DNA from 2 places in the Streptomyces sp. NPDC002490 genome. Region 1 is predicted to be linked to the other one. Evidence: riboswitches for the same ligand, from Rfam matches in the RefSeq annotation. Region 1 holds a riboswitch; the other holds the start of a gene.
The links. Region 1 has a riboswitch for S-adenosylmethionine ahead of ABT092_RS11470 (aminotransferase class V-fold PLP-dependent enzyme). Riboswitches for the same ligand answer to the same signal wherever they lie in the genome.
Positions count from the first base shown of each region.

Region 2: another riboswitch for S-adenosylmethionine. It lies ahead of thrC (threonine synthase); the one in region 1 lies ahead of ABT092_RS11470 (aminotransferase class V-fold PLP-dependent enzyme).

Region 1 is NZ_JBEOWM010000014.1:47,505-56,982, forward strand. It holds gene qcrA (cytochrome bc1 complex Rieske iron-sulfur subunit) at 1-110, shown strand, start outside; gene qcrB (cytochrome bc1 complex cytochrome b subunit) at 107-1,747, shown strand; gene trpD (anthranilate phosphoribosyltransferase) at 1,967-3,031, shown strand; SAM riboswitch class IV at 3,139-3,255, shown strand; gene ABT092_RS11470 (aminotransferase class V-fold PLP-dependent enzyme) at 3,501-4,889, shown strand; gene ABT092_RS11475 (glycerate kinase) at 4,832-6,052, opposite strand; gene ABT092_RS11480 (SLC13 family permease) at 6,119-7,513, opposite strand; gene ABT092_RS11485 (response regulator transcription factor) at 7,712-8,374, opposite strand; gene ABT092_RS11490 (sensor histidine kinase) at 8,371-9,478, opposite strand, start outside.
Region 2 is NZ_JBEOWM010000018.1:119,863-129,340, forward strand. It holds gene ABT092_RS14390 (ABC transporter ATP-binding protein) at 1-277, shown strand, start outside; gene otsB (trehalose-phosphatase) at 429-1,283, shown strand; gene ABT092_RS14400 (alpha,alpha-trehalose-phosphate synthase (UDP-forming)) at 1,302-2,735, opposite strand; gene ABT092_RS14405 (hypothetical protein) at 2,716-2,997, opposite strand; gene ABT092_RS14410 (glucosyl-3-phosphoglycerate synthase) at 3,304-4,263, opposite strand; SAM riboswitch class I at 4,396-4,572, shown strand; gene thrC (threonine synthase) at 4,590-5,885, shown strand; gene ABT092_RS14420 (MoaD/ThiS family protein) at 6,011-6,286, shown strand; gene ABT092_RS14425 (cold-shock protein) at 6,710-6,913, shown strand; gene groL (chaperonin GroEL) at 7,365-8,987, shown strand; gene ABT092_RS14435 (hypothetical protein) at 9,072-9,317, opposite strand; gene ABT092_RS14440 (hypothetical protein) at 9,314-9,478, opposite strand, start outside.

The DNA of each region.
Region 1 (9,478 bases):
CCGGCCACCCGCTCCCGCAGCTGCGGATCGGTGTGAACAAGGAGGGTTACCTCGAGGCGCTCGGCGACTTCGACGAGCCTGTCGGTCCGGCCTTCTGGGAGCGCGGATGAGTACCACGACGACCACCGAGACCCAGACCCGCCGGGGCAAAGCGCCCGCGGGCGAGCGGGTCGCCGACTGGGCGGACGGCCGGCTGGGGATCTACTCCCTCGCCAAGGCCAACATGCGCAAGATCTTCCCGGACCACTGGTCCTTCATGCTGGGTGAGGTCTGCCTCTACGCCTTCATCATCATCATCCTCACGGGTGTCTACCTGACCCTGTTCTTCCACCCGTCGATGAACGAGGTGGAGTACCACGGCCCCTACGCCCCGCTCCAGGGCCAGTTGGTGTCCGAGGCGTTCAACTCGACCATGAAGATCTCCTTCGAGGTCCGCGGCGGTCTGCTGATCCGGCAGATCCACCACTGGGCCGCGCTGATCTTCCTGGCCGGCATGTTCGCGCACATGATGCGCGTGTTCTTCACCGGCGCGTTCCGCAAGCCGCGCGAGGTCAACTGGGTCTTCGGCTTCCTGCTGTTCGTCCTCGGCATGTTCACCGGTTTCACCGGCTACTCGCTCCCGGACGACCTGCTGTCGGGCACCGGTGTCCGCTTCATGGAGGGCGCGGTCCTCTCCGTGCCGATCGTGGGCACGTACCTGTCGTTCTTCCTCTTCGGCGGGGAGTTCCCGGGCCACGACTTCGTGGCGCGCTTCTACTCCGCGCACGTGCTGTTGCTGCCGGGCATCATGCTGGGCCTGATCGTGGCCCACCTGATCCTCGTCATCTACCACAAGCACACCCAGTTCCCCGGCCCCGGCCGGACCCAGAAGAACGTCGTCGGCATGCCGCTGATGCCGGTCTACATGGCCAAGGCGGGCGGCTTCTTCTTCCTGGTCTTCGGCGTCATCGCGGTCATCTCGGCGCTGTTCACCCTGAACCCCATCTGGTCGATCGGCCCCTACCGACCCGACATGGTCGGCACCGGCGCCCAGCCCGACTGGTACATGGGCTTCTCCGAGGGCCTGATCCGCGTCATGCCGGGTTGGGAGATCAACTTCGCCGGACACACCCTCGTCCTGGGCGTGTTCATCCCGCTGATGGTCTTCCCGCTGGTGCTGGTCGCGATCGCGGTCTACCCGTTCATCGAGTCCTGGGTCACCGGTGACAAGCGCGAGCACCACCTGCTGGACCGTCCGCGCAACGCTCCGACCCGTACGGCCGTGGGCGTCGCCTGGATCACCTGGTACGTGGTCATGCTGATCGGCGGTGGCAACGACCTCGTCGCCACGCACTTCCACCTCTCGATCAACGCGATCACCTGGTTCGTCCGCATCGCGTTCTTCGTGGGGCCGGTCGTGGCCTTCATCGTCACCAAGCGGATCTGCCTCGGCCTCCAGCGCCGGGACCGGGACAAGGTGCTGCACGGACGCGAGTCCGGCATCATCAAGCGCCTGCCGCACGGTGAGTTCATCGAGGTCCACGAGCCGCTCAACCAGGAGCAGCTGCACACGCTCACCCAGCACGAGCAGTACAAGCCGGTCGAGATCGGCCCGCTGGTCGACGAGAACGGCGTGAAGCGCAAGGTCTCCCCGGTGCAGAAGCTGCGGGCCCGTCTCTCCAAGGGCTACTACGGCGAGCAGGGGCAGATCGAGAAGCCCAGCGTCGAGGAGTACAAGGAGATCCAGAGCGGCCACGGCCACCACTGAGTCTCCCGCGCCGGGGCCCGCACGGGCCCCGGCGGGTCGCCACCCGAAGGGCCCCGTCCACTGCACGGACGGGGCCCTTCGCGTCCTCCGCGCCTCGATAGGGTGGATCCCCAGGCACGACGACACCGCACGACACGCGACGTCGACGGCCGCCCCTCCGGGCGGCCCCGTCCCCGTACGCCGTACGCACCCCGCACGGCCCGCACCCAGGAGCGACCCATGAGCGCTGTGACCCCCGCCGGAGGCGACACCCTGGCGGCCCGTTCCTGGCCGGAGGTCCTCACCGCCTTGCTCTCGGGGGCGGACCAGAGCGCCGACGCCACCGCCTGGGCGATGGACCGGATCATGCAGGGGGAGGCCACCGACGCGCAGATCGCCGGCTTCGCCGTCGCCCTGCGGGCCAAGGGCGAGACCGTGGAGGAGCTCACCGGACTCGTCGACGCCATGTACCGGCACGCCCGCACCATCGAGGTGCCCGGTCCCAGCGTGGACATCGTCGGCACCGGCGGCGACAACGCCCGCACCGTCAACATCTCCACCATGTCCGCGATCGTCGTCGCCGGGACCGGGGCCAAGGTCGTCAAGCACGGCAACCGCGCCGCCTCCTCCGCGAGCGGGGCCTCCGACGTGCTGGAGAAGCTGGGCGTCGATCTGGAACTGACGCCGGAGCGGGTGGCGGAGGTCGCCGAGGAGGCCGGGATCACCTTCTGCTTCGCCGCCAAGTTCCACCCGGCCATGCGGCACGTCGGCGCCGCCCGCAAGGAACTGGGCATCCGCACCGTCTTCAACTTCCTCGGCCCGCTCACCAATCCGGCCCGGGTCCGGGCGCAGGCCACCGGGGTCGCCGACGCGCGGATGGCGCCGGTGGTCGCCGGCGTGCTCGCCGAACGCGGCTCCTCCGCCCTGGTCTTCCGCGGCGACGACGGCCTGGACGAACTGACCACCACCGCCCCCTCCACGGTGTGGGTGGTGCGCGACGGCGCGGTGGCCGAACAGCGCTTCGACCCCCGGGAGGTCGGCATCGACCTGGTGCCGGTGGAGGCGCTGCGCGGGGCGGACGCCTCCCACAACGCGGAGGTGACCCGCCGGCTGCTCGCGGGCGAGACCGGACCGGTGCGGGACGCGGTGTTGCTGAACTCGGCGGCGGCCCTGGTGGCGCTGACGCCCGGCACCGAGCCGTTGACCGAGCAGATCCGCACCGGCCTGGCGCGCGCCGCCGAGTCGATCGACTCCGGTGCGGCCCACCGGGTCCTGGAGCGCTGGGTCGCCGCCACCAACGCCTGACCGCACCCGTCCTCCCGCCGGCCGTCCCGCCCCGTGCGGGGCGGCCGGCGGCGCACCGCCGGGACGGGGTGGTGCGCCCGCGCGATCGTCTGGCATGATGCATCCCAGGTCATGAGTGACAGCGCATCGGCCCCGGCCTGCTGTCCGGCAACCCTCCGTCCGTGGCGGGGTGCCCCGGGTGAAGACCAGGTCGTAGGCAGCGAGGTCTACGGCAAGCGCGGACCCCTCGCGTCTCTCCAGGGGTCCTGGTCGTCGAGGGAGCGGTTTCCGTGAGCAAGCGAATGCGATAGGGCGCAGCGCCCCACCTCCGCGCACGCCCCGTCCGGTGTGTCCCTTCACCCCTTCCCGCGTCCTCCCACGCCCCGTCCCGTTCCGGTCCGTGCGCTCCGCCGTCCGGTGCCGGTCGACGTCCCGCCGCGCGGCGGTCCGGCGTGGCTCAGACGCGCCCTGCCTCACCCGGGAGTCCGTCATGTCCGCACGTGCCACCACCGCCGAGCCCGCCTGCACCGCCGCCGAACCGCTGCTGCCCGTGCTGGGCCGCGAGGTGACCGTCCCCCTCGTCACCGGCGGCGAGGTGACCTACGCGGCGCTCGACTACGCCGCCAGCGCCCCCGCCCTCCAGCGGGTCTGGGACGACGTCGCCGCCTACGCCCCCTACTACGGCAGCGTCCACCGGGGCGCCGGCTACCTCTCCCAGCTCTCCACCGACCTGTTCGAGAACGCCCGCCGGACCGTCGCCGGGTTCCTCGGCTGCCGGGAGGGCGACCAGGTGGTGTTCACCCGCTCCACCACCGACTCGCTGAACCTGCTCGCCGCCGCCCTGCCCGCGGGCTGCCAGGTGTTCGTCTTCGAGACCGAGCACCACGCCTCCCTGCTGCCCTGGCGCGACGCCCGCGTCACCTACCTGGACGCGCCGCGCACCCCCGCCGAGGCGGTGGACACCCTGGAGCGGGCGCTGGCCGACCGCGACCCGTACGGGCCGGCACTGGTCTGCGTGACCGGCGCCTCCAACGTCACCGGGGAGCTGTGGCCGGTGCGCGAACTGGCCGCCGCCGCGCACGCCCACGGCGCCCGGATCGTGCTGGACGCGGCCCAACTCGCCCCGCACCACCCGGTGGACGTGGCGGACCTGGACGTCGACTGGATCGCCTTCTCCGGACACAAGCTCTACGCCCCCTTCGGCTCCGGGGTGCTCGCCGGGCGCGCGGACTGGCTGCGCACGGCCGAGCCGTACCTGGCCGGCGGCGGTGCCTCCCGGAAGGTGTCGCGCCGGGCCGACGGGGGCGTGGACGTGGAGTGGCACGAGGACGCGGCCCGCCACGAGGCCGGTTCCCCCAACGTGATCGGCGCCTACGCCATCGCCTCCGCCTGCACGGCGCTCACCGAGGCCGGGTTCGACCGTCTGGTGGCCCGGGAGCAGGAGCTGATCGACCGGGTGCGCGCCGGCTTGGCCGAGGTGCCCCAGGTGCGGGTGCTGTCGCTGTTCGGGGACGACGCGCCCCGGGTCGGCGTCCTCTCCTTCGTGGTGGACGGCTGGAACAGCTCGCACTTCGCCGCCGCGCTCTCCGCCGAGTACGGGATCGGGGTGCGCGACGGGCTGTTCTGCGCCCACCCGCTGGTGCGCACCCTGTTGGGCACCGACCCGCAGGACCCGGGGGAGTGCGGGGCGCCCGAGGCCGCACCCGGGGAGCGTTCGCTGAACGCGGTCCGGGTCAGCTTCGGCGCGGGCACCCCCGACGAGCACGTGGACCGGTTCGTCCGGGCCGTGCGGGAACTCGTCGTCGAGGGCGCCCGCTGGAGCTACCGCACCGAGGACGGGCGCTGCGTGCCGGACCGGACGGCGCCCACCGGCTCCTGAGGACGGCCCCCGGACAGCCGGGTGCCGAGCTGGACCATCCGCAGGGCGCGTTCGGTGGCGTCGGTGAGCAACTCGCCGCCGCGGCCGAGCGCCTCGGTGAGGTCCATCGGCGCGGGCATGATCGACGCGTAGGCGTCCACCCCGACCGAGCGCACCCGGTGGGCGCCCTCGCCCAGGGTGCCGGCCAGCGCCAACACCGGGCGGTCGTGCAGCTTGGCGCGGCGGGCGACCTCGGCGGGGACCTTGCCGCGCGGGGTCTGGTGGTCCAGCGCGCCCTCGGCGGTGATGACCAGGTCGGCGCGGGCCAGCCGCTCGTCGAGCCCGATGCGGTCCAGCAGCACCTCGAACCGGGGCAGCAACTCGGCGCCCAGCGCGGCGAGTCCGGCGCCGAGGCCGCCGGAGGCTCCGGTGCCGCGGCCGTGGCACAGGTCGGTGGGCACCTTGAGGTCACGGGTGAGAACGGCGGCCCAGTGCTCCAGGGCGGCGGCCAACTGCTCCACCTGCTCGGGGGTCGCGCCCTTCTGCGGGCCGAAGACCCGGGCCACCCCGCGCTCCCCGCACAGCACGTTGTACGGGTTGCAGGCGACCCGGATGCGGGTCTCGGCCAGCCGCGGGTCCAGCCCGGTGGCGTCGATGCGGTCCAGCCGGGACAGGGCGCCGCCGCCGCGCGGGAGTTCCTCGCCGTCCGCGTCCAGCAGTCGGGCACCGAGCGCTTGGAGGGCGCCCGCGCCGCCGTCGGAGGTCCCGGAGTCGCCGCAGCCGACGAGGACGTGCCGGGCCCCGGCGTCGAGGGCGGCGAGGATCAACTCGCCGACGCCGTAGGTGGTGGTGGCCCCCGGGTCCCGCAGGCCCCGGGGCACCAGGGAGAGCCCGGCGATCGCGGCCATCTCGACCACGGCGGTGCCCTCGGCGTCGCCGAGCAGGGCGAAGTGGGTGCCGATGCGCTCCCCGGTGGGGCCGGTGGCCCGCAGCGGGACCAACCGTCCGCCGGACGCCGTGGCCAGGGCGCGGGCGGTGCCCTCGCCGCCGTCGACCAGCGGTATCAGGTCGATCTCGGCGTCGGGGAGCACCCTGCGCACGCCGGCGGCGATGGCTTCGGCGGCGGCTTCGGCGGACAGGGACTCCTTGAAGCCGCTGGGGGCGACGGCGAATCGGGTGAGCATCGTGGGTACTCCTGGGGGTGAGGGTGTGCGGGCGGATCGCCCGCGGGTGCGGGGCCGAAGCCCCGGTCAGGGGGTGAGGGGGACGCCCAGCAGCGGCCAGACCGCGACGGCGAACAGCAGCACCAGCACGGCGGTGAGCGGAGCCAGCACGGCGGACATCCGCAGCAGGTCCCCCGGGGTGTAGGTCGGGATGCCGGGCACGTCGGAGTAGAGCGTGACGGGCTTGGCCGAGGCCGGCAGGGTGTGGCAGAAGCCGGCGGCGGCGGTGGAGGCGAGGGCCGCGGCCACCGGGTTGACCCCGGCGGAGGCCGCTGCCGCGACGACCAGCGGCACCAGCACCGAGGAGCGCGCGGAGCGCGACTGGAGGAGCAGGTGGGCGCCGGTGGACACGGTGATGACCACGGCGAGGAACAGCCACGGCGGCAGGTCCAGCGGGATGCCGCCCACCAGCCAGGCGGCGGCCCCGGAGTCGGACAGGGCCAGGCCCATGGCCATGGTGGCCGCCATGAACAGCAGCATCGACCAGGGCACCGTCTTCAGGGCGTCCTTGAGCCGCACCGTGCCCAGTGCGGGGGAGGAGGCCACGACCGCACCGATCAGGGCCACCACGGCGGGCGGCACCCGGTGCAGCGGCTCGCTGCACCACAGGGCGATCACGGTGGCGAGCAGCAGGGCGCAGCGGGTCTCGGCCGGCTCCCAGGGTCCGGTGACGGGCCGCTCGCTGTGCTCCTGGATCTCCTCGGCGGTGATCTGGACGGGGCCTTCGCGGTCGGCGCGCTTGGTGGTGGTGAAGAGCACCACCTCGGCGGCCAGGTGGGAGGAGACGATCGCCAACGGCAGGCCGATGAGCAGCCATTCGGTGAAGCCGATCCGCTGGCCCACCGCGTCCCAGAGCACGGACACGGTGATCAGGTGCGCGCCCGCGCCGATCAGGGTGGCGACCGCGGAGAGCAGGATCACCGTGGGGAACAGCAGGGCGAGCATCACCACCAGGCGCTTGCGGTCGGCGAGGACCTTGGCCAGGGCCAGGAAGACCGGCATGGCGAGCGCGGCCCGGCCGGAGGTGGCGGGCACCGCGAACGCGGTCACCACCAGGGCGGCCGTCGTCAGGTGCACGAGTTGACGGACGTTGCGGGCGCCGCTGACCAGGAAGGCCGCGGCGCGGCCGGCCAGCCCGGTCCGGGAGACCGCTGCGGCCAGCACGAAGGCGCAGATCAGCAGCCACACGGTGTCGTCGCCGAGCGTGCCGAACAGCGCGTCGCTGCTGATCACGCCGGTGGCGGTGAGGGCGAGTCCGGCGCCGAGCGCGATGTAGGTGTCGTCGATCGGGGTGCCGATCCACGCGCAGGTGGCCAGCGCGAAGACGGCCAGCGTGATCCGCGCGTCGCCGCCCAGTCCCGGGAAGTTGCCGGGTACCACGAGCACCGCACAGATGCTCAGGGCCACGCACAGGGTCGCCATTTGCCGGTAGTTCACAGTCACATGAAGAAGGTTTCACCCGGGCGGTGAGTGCTCCATGAGCCGTTGATGAAGGGAACTTCACGGAAGGCGGGCCCCGCCGGCACCGGCGGGCGAAGACGCCTGCACGGGGCCACCGGAGTGCGCGGGCGCGCACCGTGGGTGACCCCGTGCGGGGTGGGGGACAGCGGAGTCCTGCGGCTACTCGGGCAGCCGGTAGCCCATGCCGCGGACGGTCTCCACCCGGTCCGCGCCCAGCTTCTTGCGCAGCGCCCGGACGTACACGTCCACGATGTTGGAGCCGGGGTCGAAGTCGTACCCCCACACGTGGGACAGGATCTGTTCCCGGGACAGGACCTGTCCGGGGTGGCGCAGGAACAGTTCGAGCAGGACGAACTCGCGGGCGGTCAGGTCGACCGTGCGCTGTCCGGAGCGGGCCCGGCGGGTGCGCAGGTCGAGGCTGAGCTCCCCGTTGCGCAGCACCGTCACCTCGGGGGCCCGGGCGGCGGTGCGCATCCGGAGCCGGACCCGGGCGAGCAGTTCCTCGAAGCGGAACGGCTTGGTCATCCAGTCGTCGGCGCCGCCTTCGAGTCCGGCGACGGTGTCCCGCACCGAGTCCCGGGCGGTGAGCACGATCACGGGGACCGAGACGCGGGCCTCGCGCAGCTGCCGCAGGACGGTGAAGCCGTCCTTCCCGGGCAGCCCTATGTCGAGCACGATGAGGTCGAAGCCGCCGGTGACGGCGTACTCGTAGGCGGCCTCGCCGTCGCCGACGACGGTGGTGGCGAAGCCGTTGGCGCGCAGTCCCTTCTCCACGAAGGAGGCGATGCGTTCCTCGTCCTCCACGATGAGTATCCGGTTCACGGCACGGCCTCCTCAGCGGGCTCCTCGCCGGCGGTCAGCAGGATGGTTTCGGCATCCAGGTCGAAGACGAGCACGAAGGTGGCGCCGCCGCCCTCGGTGGTCCGCAGTTCGACCCGTCCCCCGTGGCCTTCGGCGATGGCCCTGACGATCGCGAGGCCGAGCCCCGCTCCGGTGGCCCGGGCACCGCGGCGGGCGGTGCCCCGTCGGAACCGCTCGAAGATGACCTGGGCGTCCTGGGGTTGGACGCCGGGACCGCCGTCCGCCACGTACAGCTCGACCCGCCCCTCCTCGATCCGGGAGCCGATGGTGACCTGCTGGCCGGTGACGGTGTGCTGCACCGCGTTCTGGGCGAGCTGCACCATGGCCTGGGTGATGCGTTGGGCGTCGAGCCGGACCTCGGCGTCGGCGATCGAACCGAGCAGCCAGGTCCGTTCGCCGAGCGCCCGGGCCTTGACGAACACGTCGGCGGTCAGCTCGCCGAGCTGGACCGGTTCGGGGGCGACGAAGTCGGGCCGTTCGGCCTTGGCGAGCAGCAGCAGGTCCTCCACGATCCGGCTCATCCGCTCCAGTTCCTCCAGGACGATCCGGACGGTCTCCTCGCGTTCGGCGGGGTCGTCGCCCATCAGCTCCAGATGACCCCGGACGATGGTGATGGGGGTGCGCAGTTCGTGACCGGCGTCGTCGACGAACTCGCGCTGGGCGGCGAAGGCGCGCTCCAACCGGTCGAGCATGGCGTTGAACGTCTCGGCGAGCGCGGCGATGTCGTCGCGGCCCTGCACCGGGATGCGCCTGGTCAGGTCCTGTTCGGTGAGTTGGGCGGCGGTGGTGCGGATCAGCCGCACCGGCCGCAGGATGCGTCCGGCGACGGCCCAGCCGATGCCGGTGGTCATCAGCAGTGCCACCCCGGAGATGGCGAGCAGCATGGTGAAGACGTCGTCGGCCTTCTTCTGCTCGCCGCCGGGGTGGAAGGCCACCACGAAGGCGGCCCGCGGCATCCGGGAGTCCGCCTCGATGTCCACCCGCGCCCAGCGCACCTCGCCCCGGGAGCGGTGCAGGGTGCCCAGCGAATCCTCGGACTCGAATATCTCGGTGAACGCCCCTTCG
Region 2 (9,478 bases), on a different contig from region 1:
CATCCGGCCCGACGACATCGTGTTCGAGACCGACGGCGGCGGGGCCGGTACGGGAGCGGCCGGGGAGAACCTGGTGACCGGCACCCCGGTCGACCACCACTACGTGGGCGGGAGCTACCTCCACCGGGTGGAGACCCCGCTGGGACTGCTCACCGTCCGCTCGCCCGCGGGCCCGGAGACGGTCGTCTCCGGCACGGTCCGACTGCGGCTGCCCGCGGAGAAGCTGATCACCATGGCGGCAGCGAACAGCGGGGGTGAGGAGACGGCGGGGTCCTGAGCCGACCTCCGCCGAGGTGCCCGGGCGGGGGCCGGCGAGGGCTGCCGGCGTGGCGGAGGCCGGCCCGCTGGGGCGCGGCGCGGAGACGGACGCGGGGCGTCCCGGCCGGAGTGCGGTGGGTGGCGGCTGGCGTGACGTTAGGCTCGAAGCCATGGGAAGCCCTCGTGACTCCGTGCCCGAGCCGACCACCCCCCAGGGCCGCGAGGCCCTGGCCGCCCTCCTCGCCGACCCCGCGCACGCGGTGGTGGCGCTGGACTTCGACGGCACCCTCGCCCCCATCGTCGACGACCCCGAACGGGCCCGCGCCCACGCCGGCGCACTGCCCGCGCTGGGCGCCCTCGCGCCCCGGCTGCGGGGGGTCGCCGTGGTCACCGGACGGCCCGCCGCGGTCGCCGTGCGGGCGGGCGGGTTCGACGGCGCCCCGGGCCTCGACCGCCTCACCGTCCTCGGCCACTACGGCGCCGAACGCTGGGACGCCGCCACCGGCGCGCTCACCGCCCCGCCCCCGCACCCGGGCGTCGCGGCGGTCCGCGCCGAACTGCCCGGGGTGCTGGCCGCGGCCGGGGACCACCCGGGCACCTGGACCGAGGACAAGGGGCACGCGGTCGCCGTCCACACCCGCCGCGCCGCCGACCCGCAGGGCGCGTTCCAGGCCCTGCGCGCCCCCCTGGCCGAGCTCGCCGACCGGCACGGGCTGGTCGTGGAACCGGGCCGGATGGTGCTGGAGCTGCGCCCCCCGGGCGTCGACAAGGGCGTGGCGCTCACCGCGTACGTGCGGGAGAGCGGCGCCCGTGCGGTGCTCTACGCCGGTGACGACCTCGGCGACCTGCCCGCCTTCGCCGCGGTGGCCGCCCTGCGCGCCGAGGGCGTGCCCGGGCTGCTGGTGTGCAGCGGCAGCGGCGAGGTCACCGAACTCGCCGACCGCGCCGACCTGGTGGTGGACGGCCCGGCCGGCGTCGTCGCCCTGTTGGCCGCCCTCGCCGCGGCGGTCGACGGACGGGGCTGACCGCCGGCCCCGGGCCGATCAGGCGTCCAGGGCCCGCAGTTGGTCGAGGAACCAGCGGGCCGGGGGGAGCGCGGTGGCCGCCGCGGCGAGGCGCTCGGTCCGCTCGGCGCGCTCCGCCCCGGGCAGGGTCAGCGCGGTGTGCAGGGCGTCCGCGGTGGCGGTGACGTCGTACGGGTTGACGGTCAGCGCGTGCTCCCCGAGCTCCTCGAAGGCGCCCGCCTCCCGGGACAGCACCAGCACGCAGCCCCGGTCGGAGACCACCGGGACCTCCTTCGCCACCAGGTTCATCCCGTCCCGCACCGGGTTCACCAGCGCCACGTCCGCCAGCCGGTACGCGGCCAGCGAGCGGGCGAAGTCGTCCTCCACGTGCAGCACCACCGGCGTCCAACCCGGTTCGCCGTAGGCGGTGTTGATCTCCCGCGCCAGCCGGGACACCTCGGCCGTGTAGTCGCGGTAGACCGCGAGGTCCTGCCGCGAGGGGTAGGCGAACGCCACGTGCACCACCCGGCCCCGCCACTCGGGGCGGCGCTCCAGCAGGTCCCGGTAGGCGAGCAGCCCGCGCACGATGTTCTTGGAGAGTTCGGTGCGGTCGACGCGGACGATCGTGCGGCGGGCGCTGCCGTCCGGGGCGGTGCCGATCTGTCCGCGCAGCACCGCCATCCGTTCCTCGACGTCGGCGCGGTGGGCCCGTTCGCGCAGGAAGTCGGCGTCCGCACCGAGGCCGTGCACCCCGATCCGGGTGGAGCCGGTGCCCCCGGTGATCGCCTCGCAGCAGGCGGTGAACGCGTCCGCCCACCGGCGGGTGAGGAACGCCGCCCGGTCGGCGCCCAGGATGCCCCGCAGCAGCTGCTCGGCCACGTCGTCGGGGAGCAGCCGGAAGTAGTCCACCGGGGCCCACGGGGTGTGCGAGAAGTGGCCGATCCGCAGGTCCGGGCGGAGCTCCCGGAGCAGTCCCGGGACCAGCGCCAGGTGGTAGTCCTGCACCAGCACCGCCGCACCCTCGGCGGCCTCCTCGGCCAGGGCCCGGGCGAAGGCCGCGTTGTACTCCTCGTAGGCGGCCCACCGCACCCGGAACCCGGCGTCGAACACCGGCTCCAGCGGGGTCTGGTACAGCATGTGGTGGACGAACCACAGCACGGAGTTGGCGATGCCGTTGTAGGCGTCCGCGAACACGTCCGGCGGGACGTCCAGCATGCGCACCCGCTGACCGCCGGTGTCCGCGGGATCGAGGGCGCCGCCCGTGCGGCGGACCGCCTCCCGGTCGCCGTCGCCGAGGGCCGCGCACACCCAGACCGCATCGGCGTCCGGCCCGATCGCGGACAGCCCGGACACCAACCCGCCGCCGCCCCGCCGGGCGGTGAGCGCACCGCCCTCGCCCACCGCGAAGCTCACCGGGCCGCGGTTGGACGCGACCAGGATGCCGGCGCCCTGCTCACCTTCGGAAGAAGCCATACGGCGATACCTCGCCCACCTCGTCGGCCCCCAAACCCGGGCCCGCCCGGCCACCGCGGGCACCCGTCTTGCTGCGCACCGTCGCCACCAGCAGCCCGCCGACCGCGCCCAGCGAGAGCGCCAGACCCGCGTACAGATGGGGCGAGAACTCCGGGTCGGGGGCCCGGCGCTGCACCGTGCGCCCCTCGGTCACCGGGGGGACGACGACGGTGGCGCCCGCACGGGGGAGGCCCACCGGATACGCGGCCGGAGCCGACGTCACGGTGAGCACCGATGCCGCGAGAACCCCTGCCGTCCACACGGCGCGCCGTCGGACGCCACCACTGTGGCCCTTACCCGCCCCGGTGGAGAAGAACCTAAAAATGCGAAAAATACCAAAGAATCCACGCACGAGCTGACAATCTAGGCGGCGGTCCGAACGGGCGCCCGCGCGCCACGCGGTCCGCACCGCCCCGTGCCCCGATCACCGCACCCGGTCACCGCACCCGGTCACCGCGCCCGCCGGCGGCGCGAGGGGTCCGCATCCGGCCGCTCGTCCCGCCTCCGGTGGCCCCGCGCCCCCGCCCCCTCACGCCACCCGTCGCGCCGCGTACTCCGCCACCGAGGCCATCGGCGGACGCTCCTCCGTGTCCACCGGATACGTCCGCGGCTCGAAGCCCCGCGCGCCCCGCTCGAACTGGGTCAGCTCGGGCCACAGCAGATGGTCCCGGGCCAGCCGCAACTGTGCCGTCCGGTAGACCGCCGCCGCCATCCGGCCCAGTGCCTGGCCGTCCTGGTGCCGGTGCCGGCGCACCCCCACGTCCACCTGCGCCAGGGCGTCCAGCCCCACGCTGTGCAGGGCGTCCACCAACAGCCCCAGCTCCACCCCGTACCCCACCGGGAACGGCAGCCGTTCCAGCAGCGAGCGCCGGGCCGCGTACTCCCCGCCCAGCGGCTGGACGAATCCGGCCAGCCGCGGCCAGTGCATGTTGAGCACCGGGCGGGCCAGCAGTTCGGTGACCCGGCCGCCCTGTCCCGCCCCCGCGGCGGGGGAGCCGCCGAACGGCCGGTCGTACATCGCCTTCACGAAGTGCACGTCCGGCTCGGTGAGCAGCGGGCCGACGATCCCGCGGACGAAGTCCGCCGAGAACTCGCGCAGGTCCGCGTCCACGAAGCAGACCACGTCCCCCCGGGTGACCAGTAGCGACCGCCACAGCACCTCGCCCTTGCCGGGCAGCGCGGGCAGCCGCGGCAGGATCGCGTCCCGGTGCTCCACCCGCGCCCCGGCCGCCCCGGCCACCTCCGCAGTCCGGTCCGTGGAGCCGGAGTCGACCACCACCAGCTCGTCGACCAGGGGCGTTGGTCCGGCCATCAGCTCGGTGCGTATCACGGACACGATCTGGCCGACCGTCTCCTGTTCGTCCAGCGCGGGCAGCACCACACTGACCGTGGACCCCGAGGCCCGTTTCGCCGCGACGAGCTGGTGCGGCGGACGGTCCGCCACGGACCAGGAACGCCTGCTCAACCAGGACTCGACCTCTTCCAGCACGGTCAGTGGCTCCCTACTGTGACCCATCTCGCGGTGCGGACGGCTATCTCAACCGTCCTGGCCTTCGGTTACAGTCTTGAGCAACGCGCACGGCCGCCGCACGTCGGGTCCGCAGCGCTGACAACCGCATACCGCTCATCCAGAGGGGCAGAGGGACACGGCCCGTTGAAGCCCCGGCAACCCTCCAGTCGGTTCTCGTCGCCGCCGCCGAACGATCACGTCGATCACGGTGGACGGCCCGCGAGGCTCCCGACTCGGGAAGGTGCCAATTCCGTCTCGTGACGAAACGCGTCACGGGGAAGATGAGGAGAGAGGGCCTCGCCACCATGGCTGTTCAGACCGCCGCGTCCACCACCGACACCACCACCGTCGACCTGGGTCCCGCCGCGGCACTCTCCTGCCGGGAGTGCGGGGAGCGGTTCGCGCTCGGCCCGATCTTCGCCTGCGAGCTCTGTTTCGGGCCCCTCGAAGTCGCCTACGACTTCCCGGTCGGCGACCCGGAGGGGCTCCGCAAGAAGATCGAGTCCGGCCCCGAGAACATCTGGCGCTACGCCCCGCTGTTGCCCGTCCCCGCCGACGTGGCCAGCAAGCCCAACCTGAACCCCGGCTGGACGCAGCTCGTCAAGGCCGACAACCTCGCCCGCGAGCTGGGCGTCACCGGCCGGCTGTACGTCAAGGACGACTCCGGCAACCCGACGCACTCCTTCAAGGACCGGGTCGTCGCCCAGGCCGTCGAGGCCGCCCGCGCCTTCGGCTACACCACGCTCTCCTGCTCCTCCACCGGCAACCTCGCCGGCGCGGTCGGCGCCGCCGCCGCCCGGGCGGGGCTGCGCTCCTGCGTCTTCATCCCGCACGACCTGGAGCAGGCCAAGGTCGTCACCGCCGCCGTCTACGGGGGCGAACTCGTCGCCATCGAGGGCACCTACGACGATGTGAATCGTTTCTGCTCCGAACTGATCGGCGACCCGCTGGGCGAGGGCTGGGGCTTCACCAACGTCAACCTGCGTCCGTACTACGGCGAGGGCTCCAAGACCCTGGCGTACGAGATCTGCGAGCAGCTCGGCTGGGAGATCCCGGACCAGATCGTCATCCCCGTCGCCTCGGGCTCCCAGCTCACGAAGATCGACAAGGGCCTCCAGGAGCTGATCAAGCTCGGGCTGGTCGCCGACAAGCCCTACAAGATCTTCGGCGCCCAGGCCACCGGCTGCTCCCCGGTCTCCACCGCCTTCAAGGCCGGCCACGACGTGGTCCGCCCGCAGAAGCCCGACACCATCGCCAAGTCGCTGGCCATCGGCAACCCGGCGGACGGCCCCTACGTCCTCGACATCGCCCGGCGCACCGGCGGTGCGGTGGAGGACGTGGACGACACCGCGGTCGTCGAGGCGATCTCGCTGCTGGCCCGGACCGAGGGCATCTTCGCGGAGACCGCGGGCGGCGTCACCCTCGGCGTCACCAAGAAGCTCATCGAGAGCGGGCAGCTCGACCCGACGCTGACCACCGTCGCCATCAACACCGGCGACGGGCTCAAGACCCTGGACGCGGTCGCCGACCGGGCCCGTCCCACCGCGACCATCAAGCCGAACCTCGACGCCTTCCGTGCGGCGGGCCTCGCCACCGACTGAACCGCCACCCCCTCCCGCCCCCTGACGTCCCCGGGGCGGGAGGTCGCGAAACTCCCCCCGCCCTTCCCTCCCCTTCCCTCCACTTCTCTCCGGTTCTCTCCGGAAACGACCGGAAAGGTCTTCTCATGAGTGTCACCGTTCGCATCCCGACCATCCTGCGCACGTACACCGGCGGCCAGGCCGAGGTTCCCGCCGAGGGGGCGACCCTCAGCGAGGTCATCGCCGACCTGGAGAAGAACCACGCGGGCATCGCCGGTCGGGTCCTGGACGACCAGGGCAAGCTGCGCCGCTTCGTCAACGTGTACGTGAACGACGACGACGTCCGCTTCGAGCAGGGCCTCGCCACCGCCACCCCGGACGGCGCGGGCATCTCGATCATCCCGGCCGTCGCCGGCGGCTGAGCCTCCGCCGGGGCTGACGCTCCGTCATCACCTCGACCCCCTCCGCAAGAGAAGCGGAGGGGGTCATTCATGAGGATTGAACGCGGTAGGGTTGGGGAAATGGCTCGCGCATTTGTGCTTCACACATATGACTTCTCAGCCGCGCGCCGACAAGAAGCAGCCAAAGAGCATTACCGAATTGGCCCTTTCATCACATTTGACCGGCCCGAGTTGCCCTGAATTCGCGCCGGTCATCCGCCTTTCTCCGAGCGGCCGTCCCCGGATTTCTCGTCCAGTTGACCTGTTGCAGACGGCAGTTGGACAGATACATTCAGCGGCGGTCGACGCGTTCCGGCGCACACCCCCAACCGTTGGGGGGTGGAGGTCTGACCCGGGCCCGCGAAGTGCGGTCCTGTGCAAGGGCCAGTAATAGGGGAGTTAGGCATGGCTCAGGGCACCGTCAAGTGGTTCAACGCGGAGAAGGGCTACGGCTTCATCGCGGTCGACGGTGGTGCGGATGTTTTCGTCCACTACAGCGCCATCCAGATGGACGGGTACCGCACCCTCGAAGAGGGTCAGCGGGTCGAGTTCGAGATTTCGCAGGGTCAGAAGGGGCCGCAGGCCGATATGGTCCGTTTGGCCGTCTGACGCCGGCGTCGACTGGCTGCGACGTTCCGGAGGGTCCGCACCCCGACAGGGTGCGGACCCTCCGTGCTGTCCGCCCCCGCCCGCCGCCCGTTCCCGCCCGCCCCCTGTCGCGCCCCCGCGCCCCGGCGACACCGTTCCCGCATTCGGTCGCGCCCCGGTCGTGCTTCGGTTGGCCGAACCGCCCTGACCTGCACGGAAGCGATGGCGGCGGTATGTCGCAAGGGCAAGCCGCTTGCACTCGCACCTGTCGAGTGCTAATCATTGGCGTTAGCACTCTACGAGTGAGAGTGCTACGAAGGACCGGGTCGGTGAGGCCCGCGGACCGGGCGGGGGCATCCCTCACCCGGTGTCGTAGGCCGTCCGTCGCGGGCGCCAGCGCGGTCCGAACCATCCGCTCCCACGCCGTAAGGGCGCGGGTAGGACCCCCTTCAGTCCGGGAGGACCACTTCACATGGCCAAGATCATCGCGTTCGACGAGGAGGCGCGGCGCGGCCTTGAGCGCGGTATGAACCAGCTCGCCGACGCCGTCAAGGTCACCCTCGGCCCCAAGGGCCGCAACGTCGTCCTTGAGAAGAAGTGGGGCGCCCCCACGATCACCAACGATGGTGTCTCCATCGCCAAGGAGATCGAGCTCGAAGACCCCTACGAGAAGATCGGCGCCGAGCTGGTCAAGGAGGTCGCGAAGAAGACGGACGACGTCGCCGGTGACGGCACGACGACCGCGACCGTCCTCGCCCAGGCGCTGGTCCGCGAGGGTCTGCGCAACGTCGCCGCGGGCGCCAACCCGATGGCCCTCAAGCGCGGCATCGAGAAGGCCGTCGAGGCCGTCTCCGCCGCCCTGCTGGAGCAGGCCAAGGACGTGGAGACCAAGGAGCAGATCGCCTCCACCGCCTCCATCTCCGCCGCCGACACCCAGATCGGCGACCTCATCGCCGAGGCCATGGACAAGGTCGGCAAGGAAGGCGTCATCACCGTCGAGGAGTCCCAGACCTTCGGTCTGGAGCTGGAACTCACCGAGGGCATGCGCTTCGACAAGGGCTACATCTCGGCGTACTTCGCCACCGACATGGAGCGTATGGAGGCGTCCCTGGACGACCCGTACATCCTGATCGCCAACTCCAAGATCGGCAACGTCAAGGACCTGCTGCCGCTGCTGGAGAAGGTCATGCAGTCCGGCAAGCCGCTGCTGATCATCGCCGAGGACGTCGAGGGCGAGGCCCTGTCGACCCTGGTCGTCAACAAGATCCGCGGCACCTTCAAGTCCGTCGCCGTCAAGGCCCCGGGCTTCGGCGACCGCCGCAAGGCCATGCTCGGCGACATCGCCATCCTGACCGGCGGCGAGGTCATCTCCGAGGAGGTCGGCCTCAAGCTGGAGAACGCGACCCTGGACCTCCTGGGCCGCGCCCGCAAGGTCGTCATCACCAAGGACGAGACCACCATCGTCGACGGTGCCGGTGACACCGACCAGGTCGCCGGTCGCGTGAACCAGATCCGCGCCGAGATCGAGAACTCCGACTCGGACTACGACCGCGAGAAGCTCCAGGAGCGCCTGGCGAAGCTCGCCGGCGGCGTGGCCGTCATCAAGGCCGGTGCCGCCACCGAGGTGGAGCTCAAGGAGCGCAAGCACCGCATCGAGGACGCCGTCCGCAACGCGAAGGCCGCCGTCGAGGAGGGCATCGTCGCCGGTGGTGGCGTGGCCCTGCTCCAGGCGTCCGCCGTCTTCGACAAGCTGGAGCTGGAGGGCGACGAGGCCACCGGTGCCGCCGCCGTCAAGCTGGCCCTGGAGGCCCCGCTCAAGCAGATCGCCGTCAACGCCGGCCTCGAAGGCGGCGTCGTGGTGGAGAAGGTCCGCAACCTGACCCCGGGTCACGGCCTGAACGCCGCCAGCGGCGAGTACGTCGACATGATCGCCGAGGGCATCCTCGACCCGGCCAAGGTGACGCGCTCCGCGCTCCAGAACGCCGCGTCGATCGCCGCGCTGTTCCTCACCACCGAGGCCGTCATCGCCGACAAGCCGGAGAAGGCCGCTGCTGCCGCTCCCGGTGGCATGCCCGGCGGTGACATGGACTTCTGAGCCTCCGGCTCGGACTTCCGCACCACCCGTCCGTCCGGACGGACCGAGGGCGGCACCCCGCAGGGGGTGCCGCCCTCGGGCGTTTCACGCTGCTCCTTCGAGCCCCTCTCGCCCTTCGAGCCCTTCGGCTTCCGGGTCGAACTCGTCGCCGAAGGGGCCGGGAGCGACGGTGGGTGCGTGGGCGGGGCAGGCGTAGAGGGTGACGGCGTTGCCGCCGCTGAGGCTTCCGGTGTGCCGGACGGCCACGGGCGCCGTGGTGCGCCGGTGGCAGACGACGCACCGTGCGGTGAACGGCTCGGGCGGGGGACCGGTCAGGGCCTCGCGCGTCACGGGGACACCACCCACAGGTGCGCCGGTGGCTGGGGTCGGGGTCGGAGTCGTTGGGGGTCGGGTCGGTAGGTGTAGCCCTGGGCCGCCCATGCTTCGGCGTAGAAGAGTTCCTGTTGGGCGGGGTCGAGGTGGTGTGCCTCGGGGGCGTGGAACACGGCTCG